2 regions of the Hymenobacter arcticus genome follow, and region 1 is predicted to be linked to the other one. Evidence: riboswitches for the same ligand, from Rfam matches in the RefSeq annotation. Region 1 holds a riboswitch; the other holds the start of a gene.
What was found. Region 1 has a riboswitch for thiamine pyrophosphate ahead of thiS (sulfur carrier protein ThiS). Riboswitches for the same ligand answer to the same signal wherever they lie in the genome.
Positions count from the first base shown of each region.

Region 2: another riboswitch for thiamine pyrophosphate. It lies ahead of ACYVGC_RS23550 (TonB-dependent receptor); the one in region 1 lies ahead of thiS (sulfur carrier protein ThiS).

Region 1 is NZ_BAAGXF010000021.1:6,584-12,456, reverse strand. Features, by position in the region: gene thiH (2-iminoacetate synthase ThiH) at 1-3, opposite strand, end outside; gene ACYVGC_RS22595 (thiazole synthase) at 140-913, opposite strand; gene ACYVGC_RS22590 (thiamine phosphate synthase) at 910-1,542, opposite strand; gene thiD (bifunctional hydroxymethylpyrimidine kinase/phosphomethylpyrimidine kinase) at 1,547-2,293, opposite strand; gene thiC (phosphomethylpyrimidine synthase ThiC) at 2,386-4,263, opposite strand; gene thiS (sulfur carrier protein ThiS) at 4,367-4,570, opposite strand; TPP riboswitch at 4,651-4,748, opposite strand; gene ACYVGC_RS22570 (hypothetical protein) at 4,929-5,375, shown strand; gene rlmN (23S rRNA (adenine(2503)-C(2))-methyltransferase RlmN) at 5,436-5,873, shown strand, end outside.
Region 2 is NZ_BAAGXF010000024.1:36,128-42,000, reverse strand. Features, by position in the region: gene ACYVGC_RS23550 (TonB-dependent receptor) at 1-1,846, opposite strand, end outside; TPP riboswitch at 1,905-2,010, opposite strand; gene ACYVGC_RS23545 (hypothetical protein) at 2,174-2,404, shown strand; gene ACYVGC_RS23540 (DUF4139 domain-containing protein) at 2,516-4,075, shown strand; gene ACYVGC_RS23535 (aldose 1-epimerase family protein) at 4,110-4,994, opposite strand; gene ACYVGC_RS23530 (AAA family ATPase) at 5,006-5,539, opposite strand; gene pnuC (nicotinamide mononucleotide transporter family protein) at 5,562-5,873, opposite strand, start outside.

The sequences.
Region 1 (5,873 bases):
CATAACTGAGAAAATTTGTCATTGCGAGCGCAACGCAGTGGAGCGCGGCAATCGCACCAGCACATCGTCGTTTGTTCTTCGTTCGGGTGCGATTGCCGCGCTCCACTGCGTTGCGCTCGCAATGACAAGCGATTGATAATCAATCCAAAAAAGCCGTGAGCGGCGAGCTGGCCACCGCCTCGGCTACCGGCGCGGCCAGCCGCGCCTCGTAGGCCAGCCGGCCAGCCTCCACGGCCATTTTAAAAGCCGTAGCCATCGCTACCGGCTGCCCGGCCACGGCAATGGCCGTGTTCACGAGCACCGCGTCGGCCCCCATTTCCAGGGCGGCGGCGGCGTGCGAGGGCGCGCCCAGGCCCGCATCAATCACCACCGGCACCCGGCTCTGGCCAATTATTATTTCCAGGAAATCTCTGGTTAGTAAGCCTTTATTGGAGCCGATGGGGGAGCCGAGCGGCATCACGGCGGCCACGCCCACTTCTTCCAGGCGCTTGCACAGCACCGGGTCGGCGTGGATGTAGGGCAGCACTACGAAGCCCAGCTTCACCAGCTCCTCGGCGGCGCGCAGGGTTTCGATGGGGTCGGGCAGCAGGTACTTGGGGTCGGGGTGAATTTCGAGCTTGAGCCAGTTGGTTTCGAGCGCCTCGCGGGCGAGCTGCGCGGCAAACACAGCCTCGCGCGCCGTGCGCACCCCCGAGGTATTGGGCAGCAGGCTGAACTGCGGGTGGCCCAGGTGACGCAGGATATCGTCATCGGCGTTGGTTACGTCCACCCGTTTGAGGGCCACCGTCACCAGCTCCGAGCCGGAGGCCAGCAGGGCCTCCTCCATCAGCGCCGACGAGCTGAACTTGCCCGTGCCCGTGAACAGGCGTGAGGTGAAGGTGCGGCCGGCAATTACTAGCGATTGCGTTTTCATGCGGTTGTTACGTAGTAGTTATCAGCTGCTTCGGCTATAAAAAGCGCGGCTGTGGCCATGGGGTCGGCGGCGTGGCCGATGGCGCCCGCCACGGCTACGCCGTGCAGGCCCGTGGCCCGCAGCGCCGCCATATCGGCTAGCTCCACCCCACCAATGCCCACAATGGGCACCGTATGGCCGCCCGCCCGGCACTGCGCCAACAACTCGGTGTAGCCCGCCAGGCCCAAAATCGGGCTCAGCTTTTCTTTGGTAGCCGTGAAGCGAAACGGGCCCAGGCCGATGTACTCCACGCCGGCCGCCACCAGCGCCTCGATGTCGGCAAACGTGTTGGCCGTGCCGCCGATGATAAAGCCTGGCCCCAGCAGCGTGCGCGCCTCGGTGGGCGGCATATCCTGCTGGCCCAGGTGCACCCCGTCGGCCCCAATTTCGAGGGCCAGCGCCGGGTTATCGTTGATAATGAGCGTGGCCCCGTGGTGGCGGCACACAGCCTGCGTAGCCAGGGCACGTTGCCGCCACTCGGCAGCGGGCAGGTTTTTTACCCGTAGCTGCACCCAGCGTACGCCGCCCCGGCAGGCCAGCTCGGCCGCCTGGGCATTGGTGGTGATGTAATGCAGGTTGCTGATTTTCATGTTATTAATTGCCAAAGTGGTAGCCCAGCAGCGTATCGTTGCTACCCAAAAACGCGGCGGCATATGCCTTGCCTGCTCGGCAGGCACTGGGCAAGTCGTTGCCCAGCGCCAGCCGGCCCAGCACTGCCGCCGACAGCACGCAGCCGCTGCCGTGCTTGGCTCCGTGGAGTAGGCGCGGGGCCGAAAATTCGTGGCGGGCGTTGCCCGTCCGCAGCACATCGGTGGCTAGCGCGCCCTTGGCGTGGCCGCCCTTCAGCAGCACCGGGCACCAGGCAGCCAGTGTTTCGGCCGCCTCCTCGGGGGTAGCGGCGGGCAGTAGGCGCAGCGCCTCGGGCCGGTTGGGCGTGATGAGGGCCAGCTCCCGGCAGATAGCTTGCAGCAGCTCTGCTGCGGGCCGGGCGTGAAACTCGTAGCCGGCCGTGGCCTTCAGCACCGGGTCCCAGACGATTTGGATGGCCGGGTTATGCGCTTTTAGCCAGCTGATTAGCTCCAGTAAAACAGGCAGGCTCTCCGTTAAGCCGATTTTGACGAAGCCAACGGCAAACCGTGCTAGTAGCAGCCGAACTTGGGCTTGGATGTCGGCCAGCGGCACCCAGCTCACGCGCTCAAACGTTACGTCGTTCTGCACCGTGAGGGCGGTGCAGGCGGCCAGGCCATACACGCCGCTGGCTTCCAGCGTCTTGACGTCGGCCAGCGCGCCGGCCCCGGCGCTGGGGTCGAAGCCGGCAATGGTGAGGGCGTAGGGGCGCATAGGCAAAGGAGGTAGCGTGGACTCTGTGAGTCCGCGCGTGGGTAGTTCTCGCAAATCGTTCACACGCGCGGACTCGCAGAGTCCACGCTACCTCACAGATAAATCTCGCTGCCCTGGGCCACGAACTCGCGCGACTTCTCGCGTAGCCCCTCCGTCAATACCTGCGCCGCCGTGAGGTCCTGCTTGGCCGCGTAGTCGCGCACTTCCTGCGTGATTTTCATGGAGCAGAAGTGCGGGCCGCACATCGAGCAGAAGTGCGCCACCTTGGCCCCTTCGGCGGGCAGGGTTTCGTCGTGGTATTCGCGGGCCGTGTCGGGGTCGAGGCTCAGGTTGAACTGGTCTTCCCAGCGAAACTCGAAGCGGGCCTTACTCAGAGCGTTGTCGCGATACTGTGCGCCGGGGTGGCCCTTGGCGAGGTCGGCGGCGTGGGCGGCTATCTTGTAGGCAATTACGCCATCCTTCACGTCCTGCTTGTTGGGCAGGCCCAGGTGCTCCTTGGGCGTCACGTAGCAGAGCATGGCGGTGCCAAACCACCCAATCATGGCCGCGCCAATGGCCGAGGTGATGTGGTCGTAGCCCGGGGCAATGTCCGTCGTCAGCGGCCCCAGGGTGTAGAAGGGCGCCTCGTGGCACTCGCGCAACTGCTTGTCCATGTTCTCTTTAATGAGGTGCATGGGCACGTGGCCGGGACCTTCTATCATCACCTGCACGTCGTGGGCCCAGGCTATTTTGGTGAGCTCACCCAGGGTTTCCAGCTCGGCAAACTGCGCCTCGTCGTTGGCGTCGGCAATGGAGCCGGGGCGCAGGCCATCGCCCAAAGAGAAGGCCACGTCGTAGGCCTTCATTATCTCACAAATCTCCTCGAAGTGCGTGTACAGAAAGCTCTCCCGGTGGTGCGCCAGGCACCACTTGGCCATAATGGAGCCCCCGCGCGACACAATGCCAGTCACGCGCTTGGCCGTCAGAGGCACGTAGCGCAACAGCACGCCCGCGTGAATCGTGAAGTAGTCCACGCCCTGCTCGGCCTGCTCGATGAGCGTGTCTCTGAACAGCTCCCAGGTGAGGTCCTCGGCCTTGCCGTTCACCTTCTCCAGGGCCTGGTAGATGGGCACCGTACCCACCGGCACCGGGCAGTTGCGAATAATCCACTCGCGGGTTTCGTGGATGTTCTTGCCGGTGCTGAGGTCCATGAGCGTGTCGCCGCCCCAGCGGCAACTCCACACGGCCTTATCTACCTCTTGCTCAATGGATGAGGTTACGGCCGAGTTGCCGATATTGGTATTGATTTTCACCAGAAAATTGCGCCCGATAATCATCGGCTCGCTCTCCGGGTGGTTGATGTTGCTGGGGATAACCGCCCGCCCGGCCGCCACTTCCTGCCGCACAAACTCGGCCGTAATGTGCCCTTCCGGCGTATTGGCCCCGAAGCTGTGGCCGCGGTGCTGCGTGCGCAGCGGGTCATCGGCGGGTAACTCGTCGAAGCGCTGGTTCTCGCGGATGGCGATGTACTCCATCTCGGGCGTGATAATCCCCTGCTTGGCGTAGTGCATTTGGCTGACGTTGGCCCCAGCCTTGGCGCGCAGCGGCGTGGCAATGTGCTCGAAGCGCAAGTGGTCCAGACTGTTATCGGCGGCGCGCTGCTGGCCGTAGTCCGAGGTAGTGCCGGCGAGCTGCTCCACATCGCCGCGCCCGAGTATCCAGCTTTTGCGCAGGCGCGGCAGCCCTTTTTTGAGTTCAATTTCGACGTTCGGGTCGGTATAGGGCCCGCTAGTGTCGTACACCGTCACGGGCGCGTTCGGCTCCGACGGAAACCCAAAATCGAACTTGCGCTCGGTATCGGCCAGCACAATTTCGCGCATTGCCACCCGAATGTGCGGGTGCAGCTTACCCGGCACGTAAATCTTGCGCGAGCCCGTGAGCGGCTGGCGCTCCACCAGCGTCTGCTGGGGGGCGTGGTCTTTTTGCTTCATCTGAAAAAATGAGTGGTGGGTACCGGTTCACAATTATTTGATTATCAATTATTTATGCGACGCAAGCAATTGCTCACTGTTCACTAATAAATGATAATTGAGATTACCCGCCCTGCGTGGCGCGGATGAGGGTGAGGCGGTCGTGGGGCTGCACGGCGTGGCTGGCCCACTCGGCGCGGGGCACCACCACGTCGTTGATGGCCACGGCGAGGCCACGCGTCTGGGTATGGCCCAGGGCGGCGAGCAAATCGGCTAGCCCCTGATTATCAGCGGCTTCGTGCTCAGAATTGTTTACGTAGCAAACCATGCAACTAGCGTTAGTTGGGACAAGGGCAGGCCATAAACACTAGGCGGCGCCGGCCACGGCACGCCCCAAAAGGCAGCCGCGGGCGGACCAGTACTTTTCCCTTCGCCAGCATTATCTGGTTCAGGTTCGGAGGGTATCGTCTCAGCCTTGCTTGCGCAAAGCACCCCTAAAGTTTATGCGGCGAAGGTAGGCGGCGGGAGCTAAGCGTTGGCTGAGTTAGGCTGCTTTTGCCGGAATTTTATTCAACATAAACCTACTAAGTCTTGATTAAGAAAGCCATCTATTCACAACTAATGCTTGGCCGATTATGCATTATTAGTGTCATGGGCATCTACCATGAGCACTAACCTTATTGTTTATGAAACACCTGATTTATTTTCTAGTAGCACTACTATACTTTGCTCTGCCCGCCACGGCACAGCGCATACCCAGCGATTCAAGCAAGGTGTACATATTCGTTGAGCGCATGCCCGTCTATCCGGGTGGTGGTCTGGTAGCGCTCACAGCCGACTTACGACGAGAGTTTTCAGTGGCCAGCAATGGCACTAGTTGTGCTACTCCTGGTCGCCCGGTACTTGTGCAGTTGATAGTGGGGCCTAGTGGCGTTATTTATGATGCGATGAGTTGGAACAAGGCAGAAACTAGTGGAAGCCAAACTGCTAAACGCACCTTGCCCGAGCTACCGGCTGGGTGCGAAGCCGCAATTGTAGCAGCAGCTCGCAAACTAGCCAGAGCCAAGCCCGGTAGTCAAAATGGCCGCTGTGTGACAGTAAAACTCACAGTAAAGTTGTTTGAAGCATTGTAAATAGCCCATACTTTCTAGGCTCAAGGAACCCAAACCCTTGACCCGTTGTATTTTTGCACTATGTTACTGGAACTCGAACTCGCCCCCGCTAAACGCGACATCCGCAAAACCTCGCCCGACGACCTCAAGGCGTTTATGGTGGCGAATGGCGAAAAGCCTTTCCGCGCCAAGCAGGTGACGGAATGGCTGTGGAAAAACACGGCCGGCTCGTTCGAGGAAATGAACAACATCTCGCTGGCTACCCGCGAGTTGCTGGCCGCAAACTTCGTGATAAACGGCGTGGCCGTGCAAAACCAGCAGCTCTCGAACGATGGTACCATCAAGTCGGCCTTCCGGCTGCACGATGGCAACATTGTGGAGGGCGTGCTCATTCCGCACGACACGCGCATGACGGCCTGCATCAGCTCGCAGGTGGGCTGCTCGCTCACGTGCAAGTTTTGCGCCACCGGCTACATGGACCGCAAGCGCAACCTCGACGCGGCCGAGATATACGACCAG
Region 2 (5,873 bases), on a different contig from region 1:
CCAGCAGGATGAGGTCGGCGCGGGTGAAGCGGTAGCCGGCCTCAAAATCGAGCAGACGCTCGGCCTGGGCGGGGGCGTAGCCGACCTGGCGGTCGGTGAAGTCGGCGCGCACGGGCTCGCGCTGGCCCACGGCGAAGCTGGCGTAGAGCTGCTGGCCGTGGCCGAGGGCCGCCGTGGCGCCGGCTTTGGGGTTGAAGAAGGTGTAGTTGGCGCGAGTGGCTACGTCGTTTTGGCTATCCTCCACGCCGTCAATACGATAGAGGATACGGCGCACCTGCATGTCGCCGTACAAACCCAGCCAGGGCAGCGCCTGGTAGGTGGCGCGGGCGTAGGCGTTGAAGTCGGTTTTGCGGGCCGTGTTGAAGTAGTAGCGCTGGCCGGGGAAGCTGGTGCTGGCGTATTGGGCCCAGATTATCTCGCCGTAGTGGTCGTTGTCGAAGCGGTTCCAGCCGCCGCCCAGCGTGGCCTGGAACTTGTCGTTGTCCTTGGGCTGGTAATTGAGCGCGAAGGTGCCGCCGTAGAAGTAGTTATCAAGCCACTTGCGGTCGATGAGGTTGGTGCGGGTGAGGGTATCGCCGCCCAGCACCACGTCGGGCAAGTTATAATCGGCAAATTTGCGGTTGGCGCGGTAGCTTTCGTAGTAGCCAAAGCCACGCGTGAGATGCAGCGCCGCGCCCAGGTTCCAGCTGCTGCCCAGGCCCTGCGAGAGGTGCAACTGGTAGTGGTTTTGCTGGTAGTTGTCGGTCTGGTTGTCGTAGGTGTAGTAGCTGTAGCGGCGGCCTTCGGCTAGCACCCGCGCCGCATCGGCGGCACTCAGCTCGCCGTTGTCGAGGTAGGTCTGAAGCTGGGCTTGGTTGCCGGTGAGGGCCGGCTCGGGCACGCCGTTCCAGGCCTGGTAGGTTTTTTCGCGGCCCGAGAAGGTGATGAACTTAATCAGCGTATTCTTCTGCTGGTAGCCCGCGGCGAAGTAATACGACTTTAAATCGGAGGCCGCCCGGTTCATGTAGCCATCGCTGCTGATGCGCGAGAGCCGGCCATCCACGGTGAAGTACTTGCCTACCAGCCCGGTACCAAACGACACGTTATTTTTCCAGGTGTTGAAGGAGCCGTAGCTGTTCTGGGTTTCGGCGTAGGCCTCGCGGCGGTTGTCGAGGGTCGAGATGTTGAGGCTGGCCCCGAAGGCCGCGCTCCCGTTCTGGCTGGTGCCCACGCCGCGCTGCACCTGAATGCTGTTGATGGAGGACGCTAAATCGGGTAGATTCACCAGGAAAGAGCCGTGCGATTCTGGGTCGTTCAAGGGCACGCCATTGATGGTGGTGTTAATGCCCGTGCTGCTCGTGCCTCGAATACGGATATCGGTGTAGCCCACGCCCGCCCCGGCATCGGACGTCACAACTACCGAGGGCGTTTGGTCAAGTAGATAAGGCAGGTCCTGGCCGAAGTTGCGCTTGTTGAGGTCCTGCTTGCTGAGGTTGGTGTACACCGTGGCGGTACGGTCGCTGGCCCGCGTAGCCGTAATGAGCGCCTCGCCCGTGAGCACGCCCCCCGGCCGAAGCCTGGCAACAATTTGCTGCTCAGTTACTTGTCCTTGCACTTGCCGCACCAGTGGCTCGTAGCCCAAAAACGTGATGCGCAGCTCATGGCTGCCCGCCCCCACTGCCGATAGATTAAAAGTGCCCGCGGCGCTGGTGACCCCAATGGCCGCGCCATCGAGCAAAATGGTGGCGCCAGGCAGCGCCGTGCCCGTTTGGGCATCGGTAATTGTGCCGGCCACGGGGCCTTGGGCCCACGCCGAAGCGGCGGCCAGCGCCAGCAGCGCCGTACCCGCAATACGTACAGTTTTCAAAAAATAACGACGAAAAAAACCACGCGCCCGCCCGCCAGGGGTCGGCGCGCAGGCAAAAACGTTCGCGGATTGTTTGTTCCCTGCGCCGGCATTACCCGGTTCAGGTTCAATGGGTGTCATCTCAGCCGGCCGGGTTTCCCTGGCCAGCACCCCTAAACATGACGCAAAGATACGGCCTGCCCCGCCCCGCCCGCCGGGCAAGGTTGGTTTACTAGCTAGTAGTTATCTTAGCAGATGCGGCAACCAGCAACGCAGACTTGATTTCTTGCGTTGGGGAGGGGCAGCACCCGCTCGTTATTTCGCGTACTCGCTATCGGCTTTCTTGTTATGCACCAGCTCCTTTGCGCCGTTTTCCTGCTGGCTTTGTTCACCTTTTTCCTGGTGCTGCCTAGGCGCCGCCGGGTGCCGCCGCCCCCGCCGCCCTCCTCGGGCGGCGACGATGGTGGCGGCGAGCCCCACGACCCCGGCCTGCCCGATATCGACCTGCCGCCCGGCATCTCGCGCCCCATCAACGACTGGGAGCCCGACTACAACCGCCGCCGCCCGGTGGAGGTGTGAGCAACCAAGGTTTCAGCCGTTCATTCTGGCTGGCGGCTGCTGAATTATTACATTAACTAAATTTTGTGATGCAGCTTTGCGGCACTGGCTTTTCTGGCCGGTTTGCCCTTTATGCCCCATCGCTACCTATTACTTTTTCCGGGCCTGCTGGCGGCCCTCATGGGTGCGGCCCAAACGCCCCGCGTAACCGTGAAGCCGCCGCTCACCCGCGTCACGGTGTACCTCAACGGTACGGCGCTTGAGCACCAAGCCCCGGTGACGCTGGCCGCTGGCCTCAACCGGGTGCTGGTGAGTGGCCTCTCGCCCCGCCTCGATGCCGATGCCATGGAGGTGCAACTGGGCGACGGCGCCGAGCTACTGTCCATTGACGAAGACGACGAACAGGCCCCGGCCTCGGTAGCGCTCAACCCCACTGCCGTCGATAGCCTGGCACGCGCCGAGGCCGAGCAACACACCTTGGAAGGCGAGCTGCAAGGCTTGCAGCAGGAAAAAGCCTTTTTGCTGGCTAATCAGACGCTGCCCTCGGGCACCCAGGCCAACTGGAGCGCCGAGGTGCAGAAGGGGGCCGCCCTGATGCGCACCCGCCTGCCCATCATTCAGCAGGAAACCGACCGCCTGCAAAGCCGCTTGAGTACGCTCAAAACGCAGGTGACACAGCTCGGCCCGCGGGCCAATGAGCGGGGCGATGGCGACCGGCAGGTGCTGGTGGTGCGGGCCGCCCGCGCCGGCAGCGTAGCCCTAACGGTGCACTATTACTTAGCGGCGCGCTCCCCGTGGCTGCCCCGGCTCGATATTCGGGCCAATGAGCGCGGCAGCGAGGTGAAATTTATCACCCACGGGCGGCTCGCCAACCGCTCGGGGCTGCCTTGGCAGCGCGTGCGGGTGGTGCTGATGCGCTACGCCGTAGACGATGTATCGCGGCCCGACCTACAGCCCTGGGAACTAGACTTTAGGGGTGGCGACCATAGTGGCGAGGGCCGCGTAGACGAGTTTGTGGTGAAGGGCACCGCCAAGGGCCGCCCGGCCGTGGTGACGCAGGGCGTGCGCTACGAAGTGCCCGAGCTAGTGACGCTGCCCGCAAATGGCCGCCGCGAGCTGACACTGCCCGCCGTGGCCCTGCCCGGCCGCCCCGAATACCTGGCGGTGCCGCGCGTGTCGGAAAACGTGTTTTTGCAAACCAAAGTCTCGGGCTGGGAGGGCTTGCAGCTGGCCGACCACGCCCGCGTGTTTCACGATGGCGTGTTTGTAGGAAATACCGACCTTGATGAGCGCGCCTACAACGACTCGCTCGAAGTGGCCTTGGGCCATGACCCCTTGCTGGTAGTGGGCCGCGCCAAGCTCGAAGATTTTAGCGGCAACGTGCCACTGAGCGACAAGCGCCGCGTGCGCCTGGTATACGAGCTGAACGTGCGCAACAACCACCCAGAAGCCGTGCGCCTGCGCCTGCTCGACCAGGTACCCATTTCCGAGGAAAAGGAAATTAATGTGAAGGTGCTCGAAATGAGTGGGGCGCAGCTCGACGAGCGCAGCGGCAAGCTCACCTGGCTGGTGGCGCTGCCACCCGGCACCAGCCAGCGCCTGCGCTTCACTTTCCAGGTCGATTACCCCAAGGATAAGAACGTGGAAATAATTAACCACCGGGTGCATATCTCCAACCCGAAGTTTCGATAACACCGACTGGCGTGCTTTTTACTACACTCAGGACTTACCCAATCTCAATGGTATAGCTGGTATCGAACATCTGGCTGGGCGCTAGGGTCAGAATGCCTTCTTTGTCGCGCAACTCCTGAGGCTGGCCCACGGGGCTGGCCACGCCCTGCCAGGGTTCAATGCACACAAACGCCGCGCCGGGGCCTTTGGTCCAGAGGCCGAGGTAAGGAAAGCCGTCGAACTGCATGCGCACGAAGGGGCCGGTTTTGTCGGCTTTTTGCAGCGTGAGGCGGGTGAAATCGAACTGGTCGAACACCAGCGCATCGTCGGCAAACAGCTCATAACTCAGCGGTAGCGCAGCTTGCTGAGTGAGTACGGGTGCAGTTTCGCCGTTGCGCAGGCCGCTGGCTAGCAGATGGCGCTGCAAGGTGACGGGGTGGTCGAAGTGAAAGGCGTAGTCGCCAAATTGCTCGCCCGCCGCGGGCTGCAAGGGGCACACAAACGCCGGATGCGCGCCGATGCTGAACAGTAAATCCTGGCTGGCGGCGGCGGGGTTGCGCACGTGCCAGCCCACGGTGAGCACGCGGCCGCGCAACTCGTAGCGCACCCGCAGCTCAAACTCGAATGGGTACACCTGCTTGCTGGCCGCGCTGACCATTAGCTGCAAGGTGAGGCTGTGGGCGTCTTGCTCGATGAGCCTAAACTCCTGGTCGCGGGCGAAGCCGTGCTGCGGCAATTTATACGCTTGGCCGTCATGCAGATACGTGTCGCCGGGCAGCTTGCCCACGATGGGGAACAGCAGCGGCGCGTGGCGGGCCCACTGCGCTGGGTCGGCCTGCCAGAGGTGTTCGCGGCCGCTGGCCAGGTCGGTGAAGCTGGTGAGTTCGGCGCCGTGCAGGGCTATTTCGACGTGGGCGGTGGCGGAGGTGAGCGTTGGCATAAAAACAGCGATTAAGTAGAGAGGGCGAGCAGGACATCGACGGCCGCCTGGGCAGTGGCCAGGCGCTCGGCCGGGGGCCCGCTAATGCTAACGAAAGGCCACTGCCGCCGGACTAATTCGAGCCGATAAAGGTCGTAAAAGTGCCACCGCTGGGCCGGGTCGGGGTGTTCGCGCAGGGGGTCGGGCGTCCAGGGCAGGTCGGGGGCCAGCAGGAGGGTGAGGGCGTAGCGGGGCTTTTCCAGCTCGGCCAGCACCCAGGCTGGGCAGGTGCCAAACGCATTCTCGGCCCAGATTTTAATCACCAGCAAGTCGGTATCGCAAAAAAGCAGGCCGTGGCTCGGCACTACCGGCAGCTCCTCCTCGGCCAGTTGGGCGCGGGCAATCAGCTCCAGGTCGGCCAGGGTGTAGGCGGGGCCGTGGGCTTCGAGGTACTCGCGGGCGTATTCGGGCACGAACAGCGTGTGGTAATGCGCCGCCAGCTGCGCGGCCAGGGTGCTTTTGCCCGCCGACTCAGGGCCCGTAATAGAAACTCGCAAAATACTCATTTACAATTACTTATTTAGCATCCTAATTTTCGCCCGTTGGGGTAGCCAGCGGCACGCTGGGCTTTTTGCCCAGGTCGGCGCGCCACTGCCAGTAGCCGTAGGCGGCCAGCGCCAGGTACAGGGCGTAGAGTAAGCTGGTGGGGTACAGGTGCTTCACCCACAGGATGGGCACGTAGATAATATCTACCAATATCCACAACCACCAGTTTTCCAGACGCTTACGCATCAGCAAAAACTGCGCTACCAGGCTCACGCCCGTGGTAAAGCTGTCGAGGTACGGGAAAGCCGAGTCGGTGTGGTGGGCCAGGTAGTAACCGAAACCCAGCGTGTAGGC